4 regions of the Staphylococcus pseudoxylosus genome follow, and region 1 is predicted to be linked to each of the others. Evidence: predicted binding sites of a transcription regulator. Region 1 holds the regulator's gene; each other region holds the start of a gene.

Region 1 (3,224 bases):
TAATTTCAGCTTGTTGATTCTCATATTCTTGCATACGTTTTTCATAATATTTATCCCTTTGATCAATAAACTGAGCATAATTACCTACATAATGTTGGACATCACCGAGTGCAACGTCATAAATTTGAGTCACAATTTTATCTAAGAAGTATCTATCATGACTAATAATTACGATGGCACCTTTAAAGTAATTTAAATAACTTTCTAACCATTGGGTCGTTTCCATGTCTAAATGGTTGGTGGGTTCGTCCAAAAGTAATAAATCAGGCTCGCTTAATAACATTTGTGCCAAAGATAATCTTGTTTTTTGGCCGCCGCTAAAGTCATTGATAGGTCGGTCGAAATCCGCTTCACTAAAATTCAGTCCGTGTAAGACTGTTTTAATTTTGCTTTCATATTGATAGCCATCTTGTTGTTCAAATTGATTGGATAATGCTTCATAGCGATCGATATGAGATTTATATGTCTCAGTATCATACTCATCCGCATGTTGCGCTAACCAATCTGTTTCCAATTTCATTTCTCGTTCTAAATTTTTCATTGCCTCAAACGGCTTAGACATTTCTTCAAATACAGTTTGATCTGTATTTAATGTCATTTGCTGTGTTAGATAACCAAGTTTTAAATTTTTACTCTTAGAAATATGACCGCTATCATAATCTTCAACACCAGCAATTATTTTCATTAATGTAGATTTTCCGGCGCCATTACGACCTACAATACCAATGCGTTCACCCGTTTTAACTTCAAAATCCACATTATTAAAAATGTCTTCGCCGTCGAATGATTTAGTTAAATCATTGAGTTGTAATAATATCATCTGATTTTGCACCTCTCTATTCATTATCATTCTACAGTATTCAGCGTGTTGTTAAAACTATCATTGTTTATTTTTATTATTCAGTCATGTATAATGTTGTAGTGATTATAAGATTAATGAATAACAGATAATGAATTAGGGGGAAATGATCTTGGCTAATCAAAGCGAAAAGATTCCTCGTGCCACATTGAAACGTTTACCGTTATATTATAGATTCGTCAATACATTAAAATCTAAAGGCATTGATAGAGTTAATTCTAAAGCCATCAGTGAAGGCTTAAATATTGATTCTGCAACGATTCGAAGAGATTTTTCTTATTTTGGCGAGTTAGGCAAGAAAGGCTATGGCTATAATATTGATAGCTTATTACATTTTTTTAAAAATGAAATTAGCGAAAATGACGAGATTAAAATTGCAATTGTAGGTGTAGGGAACTTAGGTAAAGCATTATTAACATATAACTTTTCAATACATGATGAAATGACTATAACTGAAGCATTCGATATTCGTGAAGAGGTTATTGGGACACAAATAGGTAAAGTGACAGTAAGTTCATTTGATAAAATAAAGGAAATATTATCACAAGAAGATATAGATGTAGTGATATTGACTACGCCTGAAGAAGCGGCTCAAAACGTAGCTGACGTATTAGTAGATTCAGGTGTTAAAGGGATACTTAACTTTACACCAAGTCGTGTACTAACGCCATCAGACGTTCAAGTACATCATATTGATTTAGGTATTGAATTACAGTCTTTATTATTTTTTATGAAAAATTATAGCAATAAATAAAAAATAATTAGTTAGTTTTTTATAGATACAGTAATACACTCAGTGTGCTGTGTTTATAAAAAACTATTTTTTTATGGATGTTTAATTTGAATTTCGAAAAATTATTACTGTATAAGTTAGCAGAAAGTTAAAAATTGTGAGTTGCAAGGTTGAAATTTTATACGATTTCTAATATTATTAATCTTATTGATTTTATCGGAAAAGAGGTTATTAATATGACTTGGTTAATAATCAGCGGCATTATTGTGGGAAGTCTTTTAGGCTTTGTTATGCAAAGAACACGGTTTTGTTTAGCTGGTGGATTTAGAGATATGTATATTCAAAAGAGTAACAAAATGTTTTATGCATTACTTATAGCTATTACAGTTCAAAGTATAGGATTGCTCATTTTGACTTCAACTGGTTTGGTACAAATACCTGAGTCAACTTACCCTATTATTGGGACAGTAATAGGTTCATTTATATTTGGTTTAGGTATTATATTAGCTGGTGGATGTGCAACCGGTACATGGTATAGAGCAGGTGAAGGTTTAATAGGTAGTTGGGTGGCACTTATCGCCTATGCATTTACTTCGGCAGCTACGAAATATGGTTTACTGTTACCATTCATGGATGGTTTAAATAAGCCTACAAATGTTAATACGAGTATGTCACAAACTACAGGGATACCGACATGGATATGGGTAGCATTACTTACAGCTATTACAGTATTTTTCGTAGTCAAAACATTACGCAAACCGAAACCTAAATTTGCTATTCCTAAATTAAAACAGAAATTCACAGGTATGCGTCATTATTTATTTGAAAAGAAATACCATCCCTTTGTGGCTGCAATTGCAGTAGGACTCATCGCGTTAATTGCATGGCCAGTAAGTGAGTCTACAGGAAGAATGTATGGGCTAGGTATTACAACACCATCCGCTAATCTAGTACAGTTCTTTGTAACTGGTGATTTGAAATTATTAGACTGGGGTGTTTTCTTAGTTCTTGGAATATTCCTAGGGTCTTATATTGCAGCTAAAGGTGCAAGAGAGTTTAAATGGAGATTACCAGATAAAAAAACGATTCGTAACAGTATGATTGGTGGCGTGCTTATGGGATTTGGCGCTTCAGTAGCAGGTGGTTGTTCAATCGGTAATGGACTAGTAGAAACAGCAACGATGTCATGGAAAGGTTGGATTGCACTTGCTTCAATGATCTTAGGAGCTTGGACAATGAGTTATTTTGTATTTATCAGACCTATGAAAAAAGCGCAGAAGCAAACCTCAAATGAACCTGTAACGTCACAAACGCAAACAATATAATTATTATAGGAGGCACAAATTATGGTACACGAGTTAGGTACAGTTGGAATGGTTTGTCCATTCCCGTTAATAGAAGCACAAAAGAAAATGAACACGTTAGATAATGGTGATGAATTAAAAATAGATTTTGATTGTACGCAAGCAACTGAAGCATTACCAAATTGGGCAGCTGAGCAAGGCTATCCAGTTACAAATTATGAACAGTTAGATGATGCATCATGGACAATTACAATTCAAAAAGCTTAATTAAGAGTAATAGTTGAGATTGACACTGCAAGTGAACTTCACTTAGTCAATTAGACAACAT
Region 2 (3,224 bases), 340 kb from region 1:
AGGAAGCAGAAAAAGAAGAAGCAACTCCAAATAAAGCAGAAGTAGAAAAAGAAGAAGCCCCGAATAAAGAGGAAGCAGAAGTAGAAAAAGAAGAAGCACAAACAGACACCGAAAATAAAAATGATGAAAATAGCAAAAAGATAGAAAATTTAAAAACAAAAAATGGTTTTAACCCAAAAACAAATGAAGTAAAACAAGAGCCTAAAAATGATCCAATAAAAGTAAAAGATTCAGAAGCAAATAAACAAGCTACAACGCGTAATCGTTCTAAAGTGCAACAATCTGAGGTCGAATCTTTATTAAAAACTGCTAAAAAAGCAGAACAAGGCGTACATGTAAATAAATATCCAATTATATTGGTACATGGTTTCTTAGGATTAATGGATGGTAATAAACCAGATTTGTATCCAAATTATTGGGGTGGAAAGAAATACAAAGTAAAGGAAGCATTAGAAAAAGCAGGTTATGAAGTATACGAAGCGAGTATAAGTGCAGTTGGCAGTAATTATGGTCGTGCTGTAGAGTTATATCATTACATTAAAGGTGGTCAAGTAGATTATGGTGCGGCACACGCTGCAAAATACGGACATAATAGATACGGTAAAACATACGAAGGTGTTATGCCAAATTGGAAACCAGGTCAGAAAGTACATCTAATTGGTCACAGTATGGGTGGACAAACGATTCGTTTACTAGAGCAATTTTTACGTTTTGGAAATCCAGAAGAGATTGAATATCAAAAACAACATGGTGGAACAATTTCTCCATTATTCCAAGGACAAAAAGATAATATGATTTCATCAATTACAACATTGGCAACACCGCATAATGGCTCTCAAGCTTCTGATAAGTTAGCAAATACAAATTTTATCAAAAATGTATTAAACAATATAGCGAAATTAGGTAATAATAAAAAATCTAAAATTGATTTTGGACTTTCACAATGGGGATTCGAACAGCAACCTAATGAAACTTATATAGAATATGTAAATAGATTGAAAGATAGTCCGATTTGGAATACGGAAGATGTAGCAACTAGAGATTTAACAACATTTGGTGCAGAAGATTTGAACTTAAATACATCAGTTAACCCTAATATTGTATACACATCTTTTGCAGGACAAGCAACGAAAAAAAATAGTTTGGGTCATCACAGACCTAATAAAGGTTTGTTTGGATTAATGGACTTAACAAGTAAATTGATAGGTAAAGATTCCAGAGAAGATTGGCAAGAAAATGATGGTGTTGTACCAGTTGCTTCTGCATTAAGTCCAACTGGACAACCCGCTAAAAAAGTAAAAGACTTAACACAAGCTACAGAAAAGGGTGTTTGGAATGTGATGCCAATTAAAAATGATTGGGATCATGTAGATTTCGTAGGGCTTGATAACCTTGATAGAAAACGTACAGGACAAGAACTTGAAGAGTTTTATACTGATATTATTGACCATTTAATGCGTGTAGAGGCACGTGAAGAACAAGCAGTTGCCGTATAAATAAAAGAAATATGACTTTCAAATTTTAATCAAAGCTCCCTTACTTGTAATGGTGGTAATCATTATTACGATTAAAGGGAGTTTTTTATATTCGAAAAGTTATTAGGGGATTCTTTTGTTTAAATAGGTAAATCCCTAATATTTAGACTTTGTGAAAAAATGTACAATGATTGTAAGAATTAAAGAAATACAAAATTTGAGAATGCTATATAAATTATACATGAATGATGTGAGAGGATGTATAAAATGAAAAAATTTGGATTGCAATTCTTTAAGCCAACAGAAAAATTTAATGGTGATTGGTCAATCTTAGAAAGTAAAAGTCGTGAATGGGAAAAAATGTATAGAGAACGTTGGAGTCATGACAAAGTAGTCAGAACAACACATGGTGTGAACTGTACAGGATCTTGTTCCTGGAAGGTATTTGTGAAAAATGGTGTCATTACTTGGGAAAACCAACAAACAGATTACCCTAGTTGTGGGCCAGATTTACCTGAATTTGAACCCCGCGGATGTCCTCGAGGTGCCTCTTTTTCTTGGTATGAATATAGTCCTTTACGCATCCGTTATCCTTATATTCGTGGCAAGTTATGGGAGTTGTGGACAGAAGCATTAGAAACGCATCAAAACAATACGATAGCTGCTTGGGCATCGATTGTTGAAAATGAAGAAAAAGCTAAAACATATAAACAAGCAAGAGGTAAGGGTGGATTAGTAAGAACGAATTGGAAAGATGTTTCAAAACTCATTTCAGCTCAAATTATATATACAATTAAAAAATATGGTCCAGACAGATTGGCTGGTTTTACGCCAATCCCGGCTATGTCTATGTTAAGTTATGCTTCTGGTGCGCGTTTTATGAGTTTATTAGGTGGAGAAATGTTGAGCTTTTATGACTGGTACGCTGATTTACCACCTGCTTCTCCACAAATATGGGGTGAACAAACAGATGTACCAGAATCTAGTGACTGGTACAACGCAGCTTATATTATGATGTGGGGATCTAATGTCCCATTAACAAGAACACCAGATGCGCATTTTATGACAGAAGTTCGCTATAAAGGTACAAAAGTAGTATCAGTTGCGCCTGATTATGCAGAAAATGTTAAATTTGCTGATAATTGGTTAGCTCCGCATCCAGGCACAGATGCTGCAGTCGCACAGGCGATGACGCATGTTATTTTACAAGAACATTATGTAAATAAACCGAATGACTATTTTATTAATTACGCAAAACAATATACCGATATGCCATTTGTCCTAATGTTAGATGAAGATAATAACGGCTTGAAAGCTGGGCGTTTCTTACGTGCTCAGGATTTAGGGCAACACACTGAAAATGGCGACTGGAAACCTGTGATTTTTGATAAATTAGCAAAACAATTAACAGTTCCAAATGGCACGATGGGTCAGCGTTGGGAAGAAGGCAAACAATGGAATTTGAAATTAGAAAATGAAGAAGGTAAGCAAATTGACCCAGCAATGAGTTTTGCTGAAGATGATTATGAATTAAAGCACATACAATTTCCGTTTTTTAATAATGAAGGTAACGGTATATTTGAGCGTCCTATTGCTTTGCAAAAGGTTAAATTAGCAAATGGTGAAGAGAAATATATTACCACTGTATTTGACTTAATGACGAGTCAGTATGGTGTGAAACGTTTCAATCATGAACTTGAGGCATCAGGATATGATGATGCAGCGTCATATTATACGCCTGCATGGCAA
Region 3 (3,224 bases), 260 kb from region 1:
AAACCAGATAGGTGTTAAAAATACTGCTATTCTTGTATCAGTGTTAACAAATAATAAACAAAAAACTAATAAGAAGAAAGTTAAAATAGCATACCCCATATATTTTCCGCCTGGTAATTTAAATGTTGTTTTTTTATGTAATTCAGGATTTCTACGGTGGTAATTAATATAAGCTACAGTGATTAAGCCCCAAACAACAATGAATAATACAGTTGAAACTGTAGTGATGTATGTGAAGACAAGTGTTGCATTTGGAATAATATAGTTTAACAGTGCTGCAATCATAAGCAATGCACACGAAACAAATATTGCAATATGTGGCACACCATTTTTATTTGTTTTCTCAAAGTAAGGCGGTGCTTGTTTTTGTGTCGAAAGTCCAAATAACATACGGCTATTTGAGAATATACCACTATTACAAGAAGACGCCGCTGCTGTTAATACTACAAAGTTTATAATTCCTGCTGCAAAAGGTATACCAATCAGTGCAAACAGTCTTACAAATGGGCTTTCTTCTGGGTTAATTTGATTCCATGGAATGATGGACATGATAACAGCTAACGCACCTACATAGAATACTAAAATACGAATAGGCACACTGTTAACAGCTTTAGGTAGTGTCTTTGTTGGATCTTTTGTTTCTCCAGCTGTGACTCCTATAAGTTCAATACCTACAAACGAGAATAACGCCATTTGGAAAGACATTACGAAACCGCTCATACCTTTAGGGAATATGCCATTGTTATATAGGTTGGTTAATGATGCATGGCCAAATTGTGTGTCATAAGCCATAATAATCATAATTGCACCAACTATAATTAAAGCAATAATTGTAAATATTTTAATCAGTGCAAACCAAAACTCTAACTCACCAAATAGTTTAGCACTTAATAAATTTAGTGACATTAATACAAGTACACAAAATAATGCGCTTATCCAGTTTGGTATGTTTGGAAACCAAAAACTAACATACTTTGCAACAGCAGTTACTTCTGCCATACCTGTAATAATCCAACAGAACCAATAAGTCCATCCTGTGACAAAACCTGCAAATGGGCCAATATAATGATTGGTGACATCTGCAAATGATTTGAAATTCGTGTTTGTTACTAATATTTCTCCCAGTCCACGCATAAACATAAAAAGCATAAAACCAATTATGATATATGTAAGTAAAATAGAGGGTCCAGTTAACGCGATAGTTTGACCTGCTCCTAAAAATAGTCCTGTACCAATTGCTCCCCCGATTGCAATTAGCTGGATGTGACGATTACTTAGTTCTCTTTGTAATTCATGATTAGCCATAAAATTATACTCCTTTATTTAGTTAATTATTATTATGCTATGCAATATAAAATAAAACAACAATTTTTTTAAACAGAGTCTATAGCTTTTAGTATAATAATACATTAATTATTTGTTATTAATCATGATAACCAATTAAAATGCTATAAAAATTGAAGTGAGACAGTTTCCATATTAAAATGAATTTATAACAATGCAAGAGATAGAAGTGTGTTAAAGGGCATATAAATAAATAAGTATTTCATATTGATTTGATAAGAAAATATACTCAAAATATTCACAAAAGAGTCAAGATTGGATATAATGAGTTGTGAAAGCCATTTCATAATGAAATAGAAAAGGGGAATTTATATATGGCAGAGTTACAGAAAGGTTTAGAAGGGGTAATTGCATCTGAAACAAAAGTAAGTTCTATTATCGATAGCCAATTAACTTATGCTGGTTACGATATTGATGACTTAGCACAGAATGCTGAATTTGAAGAAATCATCTTCTTATTATGGCATTATCGATTGCCAAATGAGGATGAATTAAAAGACTTAAAACAAAAGCTTTTTGAATATATGACTTTAAATCCTAGAGTGTATAACCACTTTAAAGAATACGCGACAGGCAACGTTCATCCAATGACAGCTTTAAGAACTTCAGTTTCATATATTGCTCATTTTGACGAGCATGCTGAAGATGAAGATGAAAGTCAAACACTAGATCGAGCTATACGTATTCAAGCCAAAATTGCTTCATTAGTTACGGCTTATGCACGTGTTAGAGAAGGAAAAGAAATTGTTAAACCAAGTAGTGATTTAAACTATGCGGGTAACTTCTTGTACATGTTAAGAGGAGAACTACCTACTGAGATTGAAATTGAAGCATTTAATAAAGCACTAGTATTACATGCAGATCATGAATTAAATGCATCAACATTTACAGCTAGATGTGCAGTATCTTCATTATCAGATATGTATTCAGGAATTGTAGCGGCTGTTGGTTCATTAAAAGGACCACTCCACGGCGGTGCAAACGAACGTGTAATGAGCATGTTATCTGAAGTAAAATCTATTGATGAAGTCGATGAATATATTGATAATAAAATTAAAAACAAAGAAAAAATCATGGGCTTTGGACACCGTGTATATAAAGATGGTGATCCAAGAGCTAAATACTTAAAAGAAATGAGTAGAAAAATCACTTCTGAAACAGGACAAAGTCAATTATTTGATATTTCAGTGAAAATTGCAGATAAAATGAAAGCTGAAAAAGGTTTAATTGCCAATGTCGATTTCTTTAGTGCTACTGTATATCATAGTATGAATATCGAGCATGACTTATTCACACCAATCTTTGCAGTGAGTAGAACTTCTGGTTGGATTGCTCATATCTTAGAACAGTATAGAGATAACAGAATCATGCGTCCAAGAGCTCAATACATTGGTGAAACAAATAGAACTTATGAACCAATTGAAGAAAGATAAATAAATAATTAAATAAGAAATTTTATTTATAAAAATTGAAATTATAATTAATTCATGTATGATAATGGTTAGTACAACTAAAATAGAACTCAAAATGACGGAGGTTTTTTTACATGGCAGGAGAAAAAGTAGTTAAAACAAATGAAGGTTTAACAGTACCAAATAATCCAATAATTCCATTTATAATCGGCGACGGTATCGGACCTGATATCTGGAACGCAGCAAGCCGCGTAATTGACGCTGCAGTTGAACAAGCTTATAACGGCGAAAAGAAAATTGAATGGAAAGAAGTATTGGCTGGTCAAAAAGCTTATGATGAAACTGGTGAATGGTTACCTAAAGAAACACTCGAAACAATTGAAGCATATTTAATTGCGATTAAAGGTCCATTAACTACACCAATTGGTGGCGGTATTCGTTCACTAAATGTTGCATTACGTCAAGAGT
Region 4 (3,224 bases), 180 kb from region 1:
CTGTTGAATCACATGGAGCGGTAGATGCTGCAATATTTAATTTAGGTTATCTTCCTAAAGGAGATAAATCGGTTGTTACACTACCGAAAAGTACTATTGCAGCTATCGAAGCTATATTTGATATTTTATCATCAGAAGGTATCATTATCTTAGTAATATATCCAGGGCATGAAGAAGGAAAAATCGAACGCGATGCTGTAATAAATTATTTAAAAAACTTTGATCAAAACAAAGCTCACATTTTACAATATCAATTTATAAATCAGCAAAACGATCCACCATTTATTTGTGCAATCGAAAAAAGATAATAACAAGACACATGCAAATACAAAATAATATATGTATCACAGTACTTATTTTATAAAAAATAAAGCCACAGTGCCTATGCACTGTGGCTTTACTATTCCCTATAGATTAATGATAGATTTAAGACTGTTTTGAATACTTGTTGATTTGCCATCAATTTCTTCTTTAAAGAAATTTAAAAGACTTTCCCGTTGATCTTTTAAATCTTCATTGAAATGTATGATAACTGTACGTTCATCATTCTGTGGTCTTTCTTTAATGATCCAAGTTTTTTCAACTAAATCATTATACGTTCTTGTACGTTTATAAGACTTAATATGAACAAAATCATCCATTTCCTTTAAAGTCATTGAACCTTCTTTCCAAAGTGTAAGAAGAATCAATATTTCTTCTTTTGACATTTTGTATTGCTTTTGTACTTTGGCAAAAATATCGTCAATTTCTTTTAATACCGATTCCAATTGCAATACGCCATCAACTTTATCAGCAAATGCCTTCCCCATATAATAATCCCCCAATCATAGAATAAAGTTTAAACATGTAAAATTAATTCATAAAAACCATCATTCATTGTGATATAAATTCTTCACTGAATAAATATTAGAATTTTTAATAAAATTAATCTTATATACAGTTTAAATTCAAACTATGAATTATGCAATTAAATGAGATATTTTATTTTGCATTTCTTTCAAAATATTGACAGAATTGTTGAATAATCTTTCTTCTTCTTGGCTTAAAGGTATTTCAAATACTTTCACCGCCCCTTGTCGGTTAATTTTTGTAGGCACACCTACATAGACATCTTTTTGGTCATATTCTCCTTCTAAATAACTAGAAACTGTTAAGATGAGATTTTGATTATTTAATATAGCTTTTGTAATATGAACCAAGCCCATAGCGATACCATAGTATGTTGCTCCTTTAGCTTGAATAATATCATAAGCCGCATCACGAGTGTTTACAAAAATTTCTTCAATTCTGTGTTGTTTTTCGGGATCATCTTTAAGTAATTGATATAGCGGTTGACCTGCAATATTTGCTTGTGACCAAACTGCTAATTCTGAATCTCCATGCTCACCTATAATTTGTCCGTGGACACTTCTATCTGATACACCAAATTCTTCTGCCAATTCGTATTTAAATCTTGCAGTATCCAGTATTGTTCCAGAACCAATGACTTTTTCCTTTGGTAAACCTGAAACCTCTCTTGTTACATAAGTCAGAACATCCACAGGATTTGTAGCTACAAGGAAAATACCATCAAATCCTGAATCCATAACTTCAGACACTATATTTTTAAATATTTTTGTATTTTTTTCAATTAAATCTAATCTTGTTTCTCCTGGTTTTTGGGCAGCACCAGCAGTAATTACAACGATGTCTGCATTATCACAATCTTTATAGCTACCCGCTTTAATCTTTATAGGTGACCCACCATAAGGTGCAGCGTGGTTCAAGTCCATCACATCACCTTTAACTTTCTCTTCTGCTAAATCAATAATCACTAATTCATCCGCTACACCCTGAGCAACTAATGCAAATGCATAGCTAGAGCCTACAGCGCCATCTCCAATTAAAACTACTTTATTACTTTTAATATATTCCATAATAAGACTCTCCTTACGTATATGAACTTTAATTTGTGATTTATTTCACAAATTAAATATAACAAAGCACGAAGAAAATTGCAATGATTTTGTGATTTATTTCACATACAAAATATTTCTTTTCCGCTCCGTTATTTTAAAAAAAGAAACCGCACACTATGGTACGATTTCTTATTAAGTGAGCATTTGCGACAGCCCTCTATTTAGACTTCTTGCTTATTATGAGACTTCATTTTCATCATGAACTATGAAACCATTGTTACTTGAACTATTATTCAAGAAAGCTAAAATATATCTCATTACTTCATCTCTTTCAGGCTCATTATGTATTTCATGATATAACCCATCCCAAGCTTTGAAATATAATTCTTCAGTAGTTATTTTTTCTTTTATCAAATCCATTGCTGTGACATCAGCTACTTTATCTTCTGTACCATACATTAAAAGCAATGGTAAAGATTTCACATCTTTTAAGTGGTTTACTGTTTCCTTCATTATCTCAATAATTTGTTTATACCAATGATATGTTACTTTTAGTAGCATAAGTTGATCATTATTTGTTTCATCTATTACTTCCGAGTTTCTAGTTAAATCTTCGACTGTAATACCAACTTTAAATCTAGTGTCTTTGGCAAGTTTACCTATATTCGAAATAATCTTATCTTTTCTAGTTTTATTGCTTTTTTTAAACTCAAGTAAAGGAGAAAGTAACATTAAACCTTCGATTGGTACCTCCACTTTTTCAAGTAAGTTTAAAACAATTAAGCCACCCAATCCTACGCCTAAGACATAAGTTGGCAATTTATATTCATTAGCGATTCGAATCCATTCAAGTATATGCTCATGATAAACATCAAAATTATCAATTTGACCTTTGTTTGAGCGTGAAGTTTGCCCTTGTCCTGGCAAATCTCCCATAATCACATGGTACCCATTACGGCGAAGCATTGTAATTACATATGCGTATCTACCTGTATGTTCAAGCATGTTGTGTGCAATCACCACAACACCTTTGGCTTCATTTTCGGTTTCCCATTTCCACATTATCCATACTTCCCCTTCTTCTTTAAATTCATTAAGTATATTGTATCAAAATATCATGTAGTTTTTCCATTTTAAACATAACAATACAACTCTAAAAATAAGTTTATTTCCTACAACTAAATTTATAATGCTCTTGAATATGGCACTCATGAGTGCATTTGATAATTTAAAGTGTAATATATTTTATTGTAAACGATTTCATTACTATTTGATTCATGCTACACTATTAATGAAACATAGCTATAAGCGGAATAGGAGGAATTA

What was found. Region 1 encodes Rex, which represses fermentation and respiration genes when NADH is low (regulators of the CRP and FNR family bind a similar motif). Its sites were predicted from a motif close to TTGTGAAATATTTCACAA; they were not measured.
Region 2: the regulator Rex is predicted to act here: its motif matches at 1,646-1,663, upstream of LG295_RS03145 (nitrate reductase subunit alpha).
Region 3: the regulator Rex is predicted to act here: its motif matches at 1,571-1,588, upstream of LG295_RS06270 (citrate synthase).
Region 4: the regulator Rex is predicted to act here: its motif matches at 1,950-1,967, upstream of LG295_RS05925 (L-lactate dehydrogenase).

The regions. Positions count from the first base shown of each region.
Region 1 is NZ_CP085024.1:1,045,290-1,048,513, forward strand. Features, by position in the region: gene LG295_RS04875 (ABC-F family ATP-binding cassette domain-containing protein) at 1-820, opposite strand, end outside; gene LG295_RS04880 (redox-sensing transcriptional repressor Rex) at 966-1,613, shown strand; gene LG295_RS04885 (YeeE/YedE family protein) at 1,829-2,917, shown strand; gene LG295_RS04890 (sulfurtransferase TusA family protein) at 2,939-3,163, shown strand.
Region 2 is NZ_CP085024.1:702,212-705,435, forward strand. Features, by position in the region: gene lip (YSIRK-targeted triacylglycerol lipase) at 1-1,496, shown strand, start outside; gene LG295_RS03145 (nitrate reductase subunit alpha) at 1,743-3,224, shown strand, end outside.
Region 3 is NZ_CP085024.1:1,305,731-1,308,954, forward strand. Features, by position in the region: gene LG295_RS06265 (amino acid permease) at 1-1,305, opposite strand, end outside; gene LG295_RS06270 (citrate synthase) at 1,659-2,777, shown strand; gene icd (NADP-dependent isocitrate dehydrogenase) at 2,891-3,224, shown strand, end outside.
Region 4 is NZ_CP085024.1:1,222,967-1,226,190, reverse strand. Features, by position in the region: gene LG295_RS05935 (class I SAM-dependent methyltransferase) at 1-308, shown strand, start outside; gene LG295_RS05930 (transcriptional regulator, SarA/Rot family) at 408-809, opposite strand; gene LG295_RS05925 (L-lactate dehydrogenase) at 960-1,916, opposite strand; gene LG295_RS05920 (alpha/beta fold hydrolase) at 2,136-2,960, opposite strand.